DNA from 2 places in the Oceanobacillus luteolus genome. Region 1 is predicted to be linked to the other one. Evidence: riboswitches for the same ligand, from Rfam matches in the RefSeq annotation. Region 1 holds a riboswitch; the other holds the start of a gene.
What was found. A riboswitch is a leader RNA that binds a small molecule or an ion and turns the genes downstream of it on or off. The one in region 1 is predicted to bind thiamine pyrophosphate.

Region 1 (4,290 bases):
TTCATGACGTGTTCATCATCTTCCGAGTAATACAACGTTCTGCCTTCTCTTCTATACTTCACCAATCTTAAGTTTTTTAAGAACCGTAATTGATGAGATACACTTGATTGACTTAAGTCCAGAGTCTCCGCGATATCATTGACAGAATGTTCTCCGGTACATAATAAATTCAAAATACGTATTCTAGTCGGATCCCCCAACGCTTTGAATGTTTGGGAAACGACAAACAACGTCTCTGCGTCCAAGTGCTGCTCTTCTTCACGAAAAACCTCTAGTTTTTGCTCTTCCGTCATTTTTATTGCACCTCTAAGATTTATTATATGAGCATATGTTCATATGTTGACTATAAAACAAAAAACAATCCGAGTCAAATAAGTATATTGATTTGACTTTACCCGTAAAACGATATAGATGAACATGCTTTAGTATATTCTAGCTGCATATAAATGTTATGATGATTCTGCACAGGGAGGGATGGATATTGAAGATAATCAAGGTGCTTTTAGCAATTTCAGTTATTGCATTAGCTCTCGTTAGTCAGTTCAATGAAAGTATGAACGTATCATGGATTTTATTGTTTTTACTCGGGGCTTTGCTACTTGCGATGGGAGCGGAACAGCTGCAAAAAAAACAAAGGTCCATTGGATATATATTGATTTTGACTGCTTTTTTCAACTTTGCAGTCTCTTTGAAAATTGCTTTATAAATGAAAGTAATAGGAGGAAGTGCCATTCTAGGCACTTCCTCATAAGCAGTACTTTTATCCAACTGTCGATTGTATCTTATCTGTCGGCCACATCTCGATATTCTCAGCCATTTCCCAAAACATATACTCAAATTTACTCGTTTTCACCACAATATCTTCAAGTGCTTGTAGCTCTCTTTCTAACTTTCCAGTTGCATATTCATTGATAAGGTTTTTACAGTTCTCAGCGATTTCAGTAAAGTCTTCGGATGAATACATTCTTACCCAATTTCCGTAAAATTCATGGTCTGCAGCTCCTGGCCACTTCACCAGTTCCTTACCAATGTAGTTATAGCTCCATGCACAGGCTAGCACTGCCGCGATGGCATTCTCCACGCCTCCAAGTTGGGAAACATTCAGCATGTAACTCGTGTATGCTGTCATAGTTGATGATGGTTCTGTCGCTTCCAGTTCCTCATTTGTAATTCCGAACTTTGCTGCGTACTCCCTGTGCAGCTCCATTTCCATAGTTAACGTGCCATGCAGTAAATTCGCAAACATCGTCATCGTCTCTAGGTCAGGCGCTTTAGCACTTCCAATCGCAAAGACTCGGGAATACTCGATCAAGTATACGTAATCCTGCTTCATATAATGTTTAAATTTTTCTTTATTAAGTGTCCCATCCCCAATCCCCTTCACAAACGGATGATCCAAATACGCCTCCCAAATCGGTTGTACCTTTCTCCATAGTCTGTCTGTAAACTGTTCACTCATGCTTCTCTTCCTCCCTTTTTTGGTATAGAATTCCTTCGCACCACAAAGAGATTGGCAAATGCTATACGATTTTTACATCGCCCGTTCAAGCAAAAAGCCGCCTTCTTCTGCATAAGAAAAAGACGGCCTATGTATACGAATTTACGCTCATAAGTCATACGTACACCGCTTTCTTTCGCTAGCATAAACTAGATCAAGTTCAAAGGGTTGAGACAGTATTCCAACTGACTCTCTCAGCAATTTTGCACCCCTAGTGGTGAGAAATATTCTATTAACTATACTATTGCATATTCGAGAGCAGTTATCAAGGGAAGACCTTGATGAAGGCACGCCAGCTATTCTGTGATATGATTCTTTCTTATCATCTCTAACATCAATTCCCTCGGATTAAATGCATGACTTTCTATTCCATCCTGAGAATCGTTTTCTTTCAAGATATTGATTTCATGATTGAGATGCTCCATTTTTCGATCCAGTTCTGCTACAGTGTCAGCGGCTTCTTTTAATTGTTCTGTCAAATGCCCAGGTATTTGTTTATCATATTTATAATATATTTTGTGTTCGAGGCTCGCCCAAAAGTCCATAGCTATCGTGCGAATTTGCATTTCGACATAAACTTTTTCAACCCGGTCCGACATAAAGACGGGAATTTTCAAGACAAGATGTAAGCTGCGATACCCATTTGGCTTCGGATGCTTAATATAATCCTTTACTTCAATTACTTCAACATCCGACTGTGATTGGATCATTTCACTAATACGGTAAATATCTGATTCAAATGAGCAGGTGATACGAATTCCAGCTATATCCCTAATATTTTCCTTAATAACCCCTAAAGATAACGGTAATCCTTTCCTATGAGCTTTGTTCATTATGCTTTCCGCAGATTTCACACGTGTACTCACATGTTCAATTGGATTATAATCATGGATCAATCGGAACTCTTCTTTTAAAATGTTCACCTTCGTACTTATCTCTTCTAATGCAAATTTATATGCCATGCCGAATCTTGTAACTTTTTTTCTTAAATCATCGACGGCTTCTATACTTAAAGGTTCTACTATATCCATTATTTTTTATTCCCTTCGTTCAAGGTTCTAACTCCATTATAATGGATATCCTAGCATTTCTCATTTCAGGGAGCAGAGTACAGCTTTCTAATTCTTACCAAATGCACTCTCCTCTCACTTACTTCTAAAATTTCAAATTCCAAGTCTTCATAAGTGAACTCTTCTCCTTCTTCGGGCAAATGGCTATAACGATTCAAAACAAATCCTGCCACGTTGTCGGCCTCTTCAGGAAGATTAATTTTAAAAACGTTGTTTAGGCGGTGCAGGGAAAGTCTAGCATCACAAATAATTTCTCTATCCGTCTGGCTGTGGATGAGTGCGTCGTCTTCATCCATCTCATCTTCAATATCTTCACCAATCATCGTTTCAATCAGATCCTCGTGGGTGATGAGCCCTTCTGTTCCTCCGTATTCATCCAATACAATTGCAATATGCTTTTTCTTCTCAGTCATTTGTTTAAATACATCTTCTATCAGATTAAATTCATAAACAAACAAGGGATCCATATCAGAGAAATCCTTAATCAATTTATCCCGATTTTTTGCCCACCTTAAAATAAACTTAGAATGAAAGACACCCACAATATTGTCAATATCATCGTCATAAATTGGATATCGTGTATGGTGGTTTGATAGTAAAAATTCTTCCGCTTCTTCAAAGGATATATTTGCCGGAACAGCTTTAATTTCCACCCGATGCGTTTTTAATACATCGGACACGTTTAACGTCTGGAAATCCAATACCGATTTCAAGCGAGACATTTCATCATTCCTAAAAGTTCCTTCTGTATGTGCAATATCAACCATCGCCCGCATCTCCGCTTTAGAGATTGTAACTTCTTGTACCTGATTTCTCCCCAACAATCTAATGGTAGTTTTCGTCAGTAAATTTAATAACCAAATAAACGGCTTTAAAATCATTAGAATAAGCATGGTCGGATAATAAACGATGTAAGCAATCTTTTCAGGAAAAGCTGCTGCGACCGACTTGGGCATTACTTCCGCAAAAATAATAATTAAAACCGTCAGCACAGCGGTTGTTATTCCAATATTCCATCCAAACTCCAGAGCCACAATCGTCACTAAAGAAGGAAGTACGATATTTGGAACATTATTAGCTATTAAGATTCCAGGAATGAATAAGTCCGGGTTATTAACAAGCCTGAGTAATCGCTCTGCTTTTTTATCCCCACTCGCAGCCTTCAATTGCAGCTTCATTTCATTCGTTGCTGTAAGTGCTGTCTCACTGCCGGAAAAATAACTGGATGCGATAAAAAGGATAATGATACTGATGAATAAGATAGTCAAAACATTACACCTACTTTTCCAAACATTTTTCTGTCATTCCAGATGATATTTACAAGTACTCCCTGATTTGCCTCGGAAACAACATAATTTAATCTTTTCCTTGCACGTCACGTAACGTGATGTTCTATGATGAATATAAGAATTTAAAAGGAGAGATTCATAATGAAAGGTCATTATTCTACCGGGGAATTCGCTAAACTGACTGGAGTAAGTGTTCGTACCTTGCAGTATTATGATGATATCGGTCTATTAAAAGCATCACGTTCAGACGGCGACAGAAGATACTATGATGATTCACATTTTATCACGATGCAAAAAATCGTAACATTAAAGTTTCTTGGATTTACCTTAGTACAAATTAAGGAATTGCTTGCCCAAGATAGCTGGAACTTAAAGGAGTCCTTGGAAATACAGAAAATCTTGATGGAAGATAAACTTCTTCAGATTCAAAATG
Region 2 (4,290 bases), on a different contig from region 1:
AGTCCTACTACTGCACCTAGTACCCCTAATGTTGGAGCATATGTACCAGCTTGCGTAAACACGCCTGCCCCTTCCTCATGCCTTTCTTCCATTGCTTCTATTTTCTTTATCAGAACATCTTTTATGTACTCTGTTTCCTGTCCATCCACCATCATTTGAATCCCACTGGATATGTAAGGGTCATTGATGGATTCTATTTCTCTTTCCAATGCGAGCAAACCTTCTTTCCTTGTCAGATCAGCCCACTCACCAAATTGTTGAATCAATGCTTTGTTGTCCAATTTCTGTTCTGTAAATAATATCCGAAAAAATGACGGGACTTTTCGAATCGTGCTTGCAGGGAAAGCTATCATTACTGATGCTACTGTTCCGAGAATAATTACAAGGATAGCCGCCAGATTGAATAAGGCTGATAAGCTCACACCTTTTAATATCATCCCTAATCCAATTGCAAGTAAACCAATTAGCAATCCGATTATCGTCGTTAAATCCAAAGATATCCACCTCAATTGCGATATATTTTAAGTTTGATTGTTTTCCAATTAACAACCCGGTCTTTTGCCCTATATCTTTTATCGGGATAATTCGGTGGATATCAAGGTATATTTTAAACGTAGAATGTTCTGTATTTTGAGAAGTATATCGATGCAAAGTTTATTTGTCTTTATTTAAGACTTTCACTTACATGAAATGGATAAAGAACACCAACTAAAAAGTTGACGTTTCCTTAACCTACTTTATAACTAGATCAGCAATATGTTTTTCTAATCTGTTATTAAAGTCTTCCATTACTTCGAGCCATACTCCGGTTATACAGTTTCGTAACAACAAGTAACCCAAGCATAGCACCGGATACACTACTGACTAGAAAAGCTGGGATAAAAGCAAATGCACCAACAGAAGAACCCATAAAAACATGGGCAAACGGAACCGCAAACAATGCGCCAATTATGCCGCTTCCGATACCTTCACCTACAGCAGCAAGTGACCTCTTCTCCGTTTTTTTATAAAGTACTCCAGCCAAGAACGCCCCAACCATTGCACCTGGAAACGCCAGGAATGTTCCAAGTCCGAGCATATTGCGTAATAAACTGATCATAAACGCAATGACAACAGCCGGGCCCGGCCCCAATGCAACAGCCGCCATGACATTGATGGCATGCTGCACTGGATACGCTCTTGCCACTCCTGCCGGGAACCAAATCAATTGCGCGCTGATTGTGCCAATCGCAATAAAAACTGCCATGGTAGTGATCAAACGTGTTTTATTCATCCTTTCACCTCCACTTTATAGGGAACCAAAGAAATAAAAAAGCCAGATCCATAGGACCTGACGGCAGAAAAAAGTATGAGAATTTACCTCACTACTTCCCTCCGCTGGTACTAACCAGATCAGGTCGATAAGAGTCGGAAAGAATAGCCTTTCCTCTCAGCCCGCATTGTAGGCACCCCTAGTAGTTTTAAAGCTTATTAGATTCGTGATAAGCTTACCAAATGTAGTGAGTATGTCAACTATGGAGATTTTTCAGCATAAGGTACTAAAAACCAAAAACAAAGTTGAACTGATATTATTTCCTCTTGACATCCGTACTAATTTTCGTTAAATTATAAATAATAAAACTATAATAGCTGCTTATTCTAATTGACTCTGTTGTACAAACAGAGCATTCCATTAGATAAAACCAGTGATATTGCGTGGATGTATGGCACAGAAAAACGCTATGCTTCCACCTATATTACTGGTTTTTTATATTAAAAGGAGGTATCACTATGGAGTTAGAAAAACTGATTGAACTAGACAAGAAACATTTTATCCATCCCACTTCATCGATACAGCAACAACAAGCTAATGGACCGAAAGCTATTATTAAAAAAGGCGAAGGAATTTATTTAACTGACAAAAATGACAACGTTTACATTGATGCCATGTCATCACTTTGGAATGTCAATGTTGGCCACGGAAGAGAAGAGTTAGTCGAAGCAGCTGCAGAACAAATGAAAAAATTAGCATTCAGTTCCACTTTTTCTACGTTTAGTAATGAGCCTGCTATATTATTAGCTGAAAAAATCAGTTCCATTGCTCCTAAAGGGTTAAATGCTGTGTTTTTTACTTCTGGTGGTTCAGAGTCCAATGATACTGCGATCAAACTAGCAAGGCATTACTGGAGAATTCAAGACAAGCCAGAAAAGAGAAAAATCATTGGACTTAATCGTGCTTATCATGGGGTGGCAGCTGCATCAACAAGTGCTACAGGTATCCCTGAATTTTGGAGCATGGCAGGTAAAATGATGGTTGATATTTACCACGCCGATAATCCATATGGAAATGGAACAGTAAAAGCGATCCAATCCCTTCGATCAGTCATTGAAAGTGAGGGACCTGAAACAGTTGCAGCTTTTATCGCTGAGCCAATTCAAGGAGCTGGTGGAGTACTTATCCCGCCGAAGGACTATTTTCAAGAAGTGCGCAATCTCTGTGATGACTATGGAATATTATTTATTGCCGATGAAGTCATCACTGGATTTGGACGAACTGGAAAATGGTTTGGTATTGAAAACTATGGTGTCACGCCTGACGTGATTTCTTTTGCAAAAGGTGTTTCAAGTGGCTACATCCAACTTGGAGGAGTGATTGTATCTGATCAAATCCATGATGTACTGAAGGATAAGTCTTCCGGAACATTATTCCATGGATACACGTATAGTGGTCACCCGACTGCAGCTGCTGTTGGACTGAAAAACATTGAAATTTTAGAAGAGGAAGAGCTGGTGGAGAATTCGAGAGCAATGGGAGAAGTAATGCTCGAAGGTTTTAACAAGCTGAAAGAAGACTTGGACATTGTTGGTGATGTTCGTGCTATCGGCCTACTCGGAGCAGTGGAGCTTGTGGAAGACCCTGCTTTAAACAAAAGATTTTCCAGAGATTTACAAGTAGCACCAAAAGTAATTGAAGCATTGCATCAAAGAGGAGTCATTTGCCGTGCTGTAACGTATGAAGATACAGATATCATTTGCTTCTCCCCTCCTTTAATCATTAACAAGAAGCAAATTGAAACAATGACCGAAAAACTGCACGATGCCATCAAAGAAGTTAGAAACGGACTGTCAGCAACTTTAAAATAACCTGCGATTTTGGTGAAGCATTTCACCATGGATTCCAGTAAGGGGGACGTGTAATGAATTCGGATCAACAATTACTTAAACTGCTAGGTAACAAAGATGTCCTAGCGCTCGCTTTTGGTGCAATGATCGGTTGGGGATGGGTTGTAACGACCGGGATTTGGATTAATCAGGCTGGATCATTGGGGGCGATCCTAGCATTTGTTATTGGTGGAATAATGGTTGTATTTGTTGGCCTCACCTATGCAGAATTGGCTTCGGCCATGCCGCTTGTTGGCGGTGAACTCGTCTATACCTATAAAGCAATGGGCAGAGTCATGTCTTTTATCACAACGTGGGCAATTGTTTTTGGCTATATATCGGTAGTTGCATTCGAAGCTGTGGCCTTACCAACAGTGTTTGAATATTTAATTCCAAACTTCAGCCAAGGATATTTGTATACGATTCAGGGATGGGATGTAACGATTACTTGGGCAAGTACAGGAATAATTGGCTCCATTCTAATTGCTTGGGTAAACTATCGCGGGATTAAGCTTACTTCTTTTATCAACATGGTTTTAACATTATTGATTATTATTGCAGGAATTTTATTAATAACAGGGAGTGGTATTTCTGGTACAACAGAAAACATGCAACCATTCTTTGAAAAAGGGTTTGCCGGACTTTTGACCGTCGTTGTCATGACCCCCTTCATGTTTGTCGGTTTTGACGTTATCCCTCAAGCAGCCGAAGAAATCAATTTACCTAAAAAACGTATTGGACAGTTATTAATTTTCTCTGTTGTTTTGGCAGTGATATGGTATGTAGCTATCATATTTGGTGTATCACGTGTCATGACACCTTCTGAATTAGCTACAACAAATTTAGCGACTGCAGATGCGATGGGGAAAGCCTTTGGCGGTAGTCAACTGATGGCAAACATTCTTGTATTGGGTGGAATTGGAGGTATTTTGACAAGTTGGTTAGGTTTTTATGTTGGTGGAAGCAGAGCAATCTACGCCATGGCTAAAGCAGGTATGTTGCCGAAATTTCTAGGGAAACTGCATCCGAAGTATCGGACACCACATAACGCTATCCTATTGATCGCCATTTTATCAACATTTGCTCCATTACTTGGACGTCCAGCTCTTGTTTGGTTCGTGGATGCAGGAGGCATCGGACTCGTGATTG

Region 2: another riboswitch for thiamine pyrophosphate. It lies ahead of thiW (energy coupling factor transporter S component ThiW); the one in region 1 lies ahead of tenA (thiaminase II).

What each region holds. Positions count from the first base shown of each region.
Region 1 is NZ_JBHUDE010000150.1:15,752-20,041, reverse strand. It holds gene ACFSBH_RS16355 (ArsR/SmtB family transcription factor) at 1-293, opposite strand, end outside; gene ACFSBH_RS16350 (DUF3953 domain-containing protein) at 482-706, shown strand; gene tenA (thiaminase II) at 761-1,459, opposite strand; TPP riboswitch at 1,613-1,721, opposite strand; gene ACFSBH_RS16340 (GTP pyrophosphokinase) at 1,795-2,529, opposite strand; gene ACFSBH_RS16335 (CNNM domain-containing protein) at 2,595-3,836, opposite strand; gene ACFSBH_RS16330 (MerR family transcriptional regulator) at 3,999-4,290, shown strand, end outside.
Region 2 is NZ_JBHUDE010000162.1:9,691-13,980, forward strand. It holds gene motA (flagellar motor stator protein MotA) at 1-494, opposite strand, end outside; gene thiW (energy coupling factor transporter S component ThiW) at 776-1,273, opposite strand; TPP riboswitch at 1,353-1,463, opposite strand; gene ACFSBH_RS19020 (aminotransferase family protein) at 1,771-3,123, shown strand; gene ACFSBH_RS19025 (APC family permease) at 3,177-4,290, shown strand, end outside.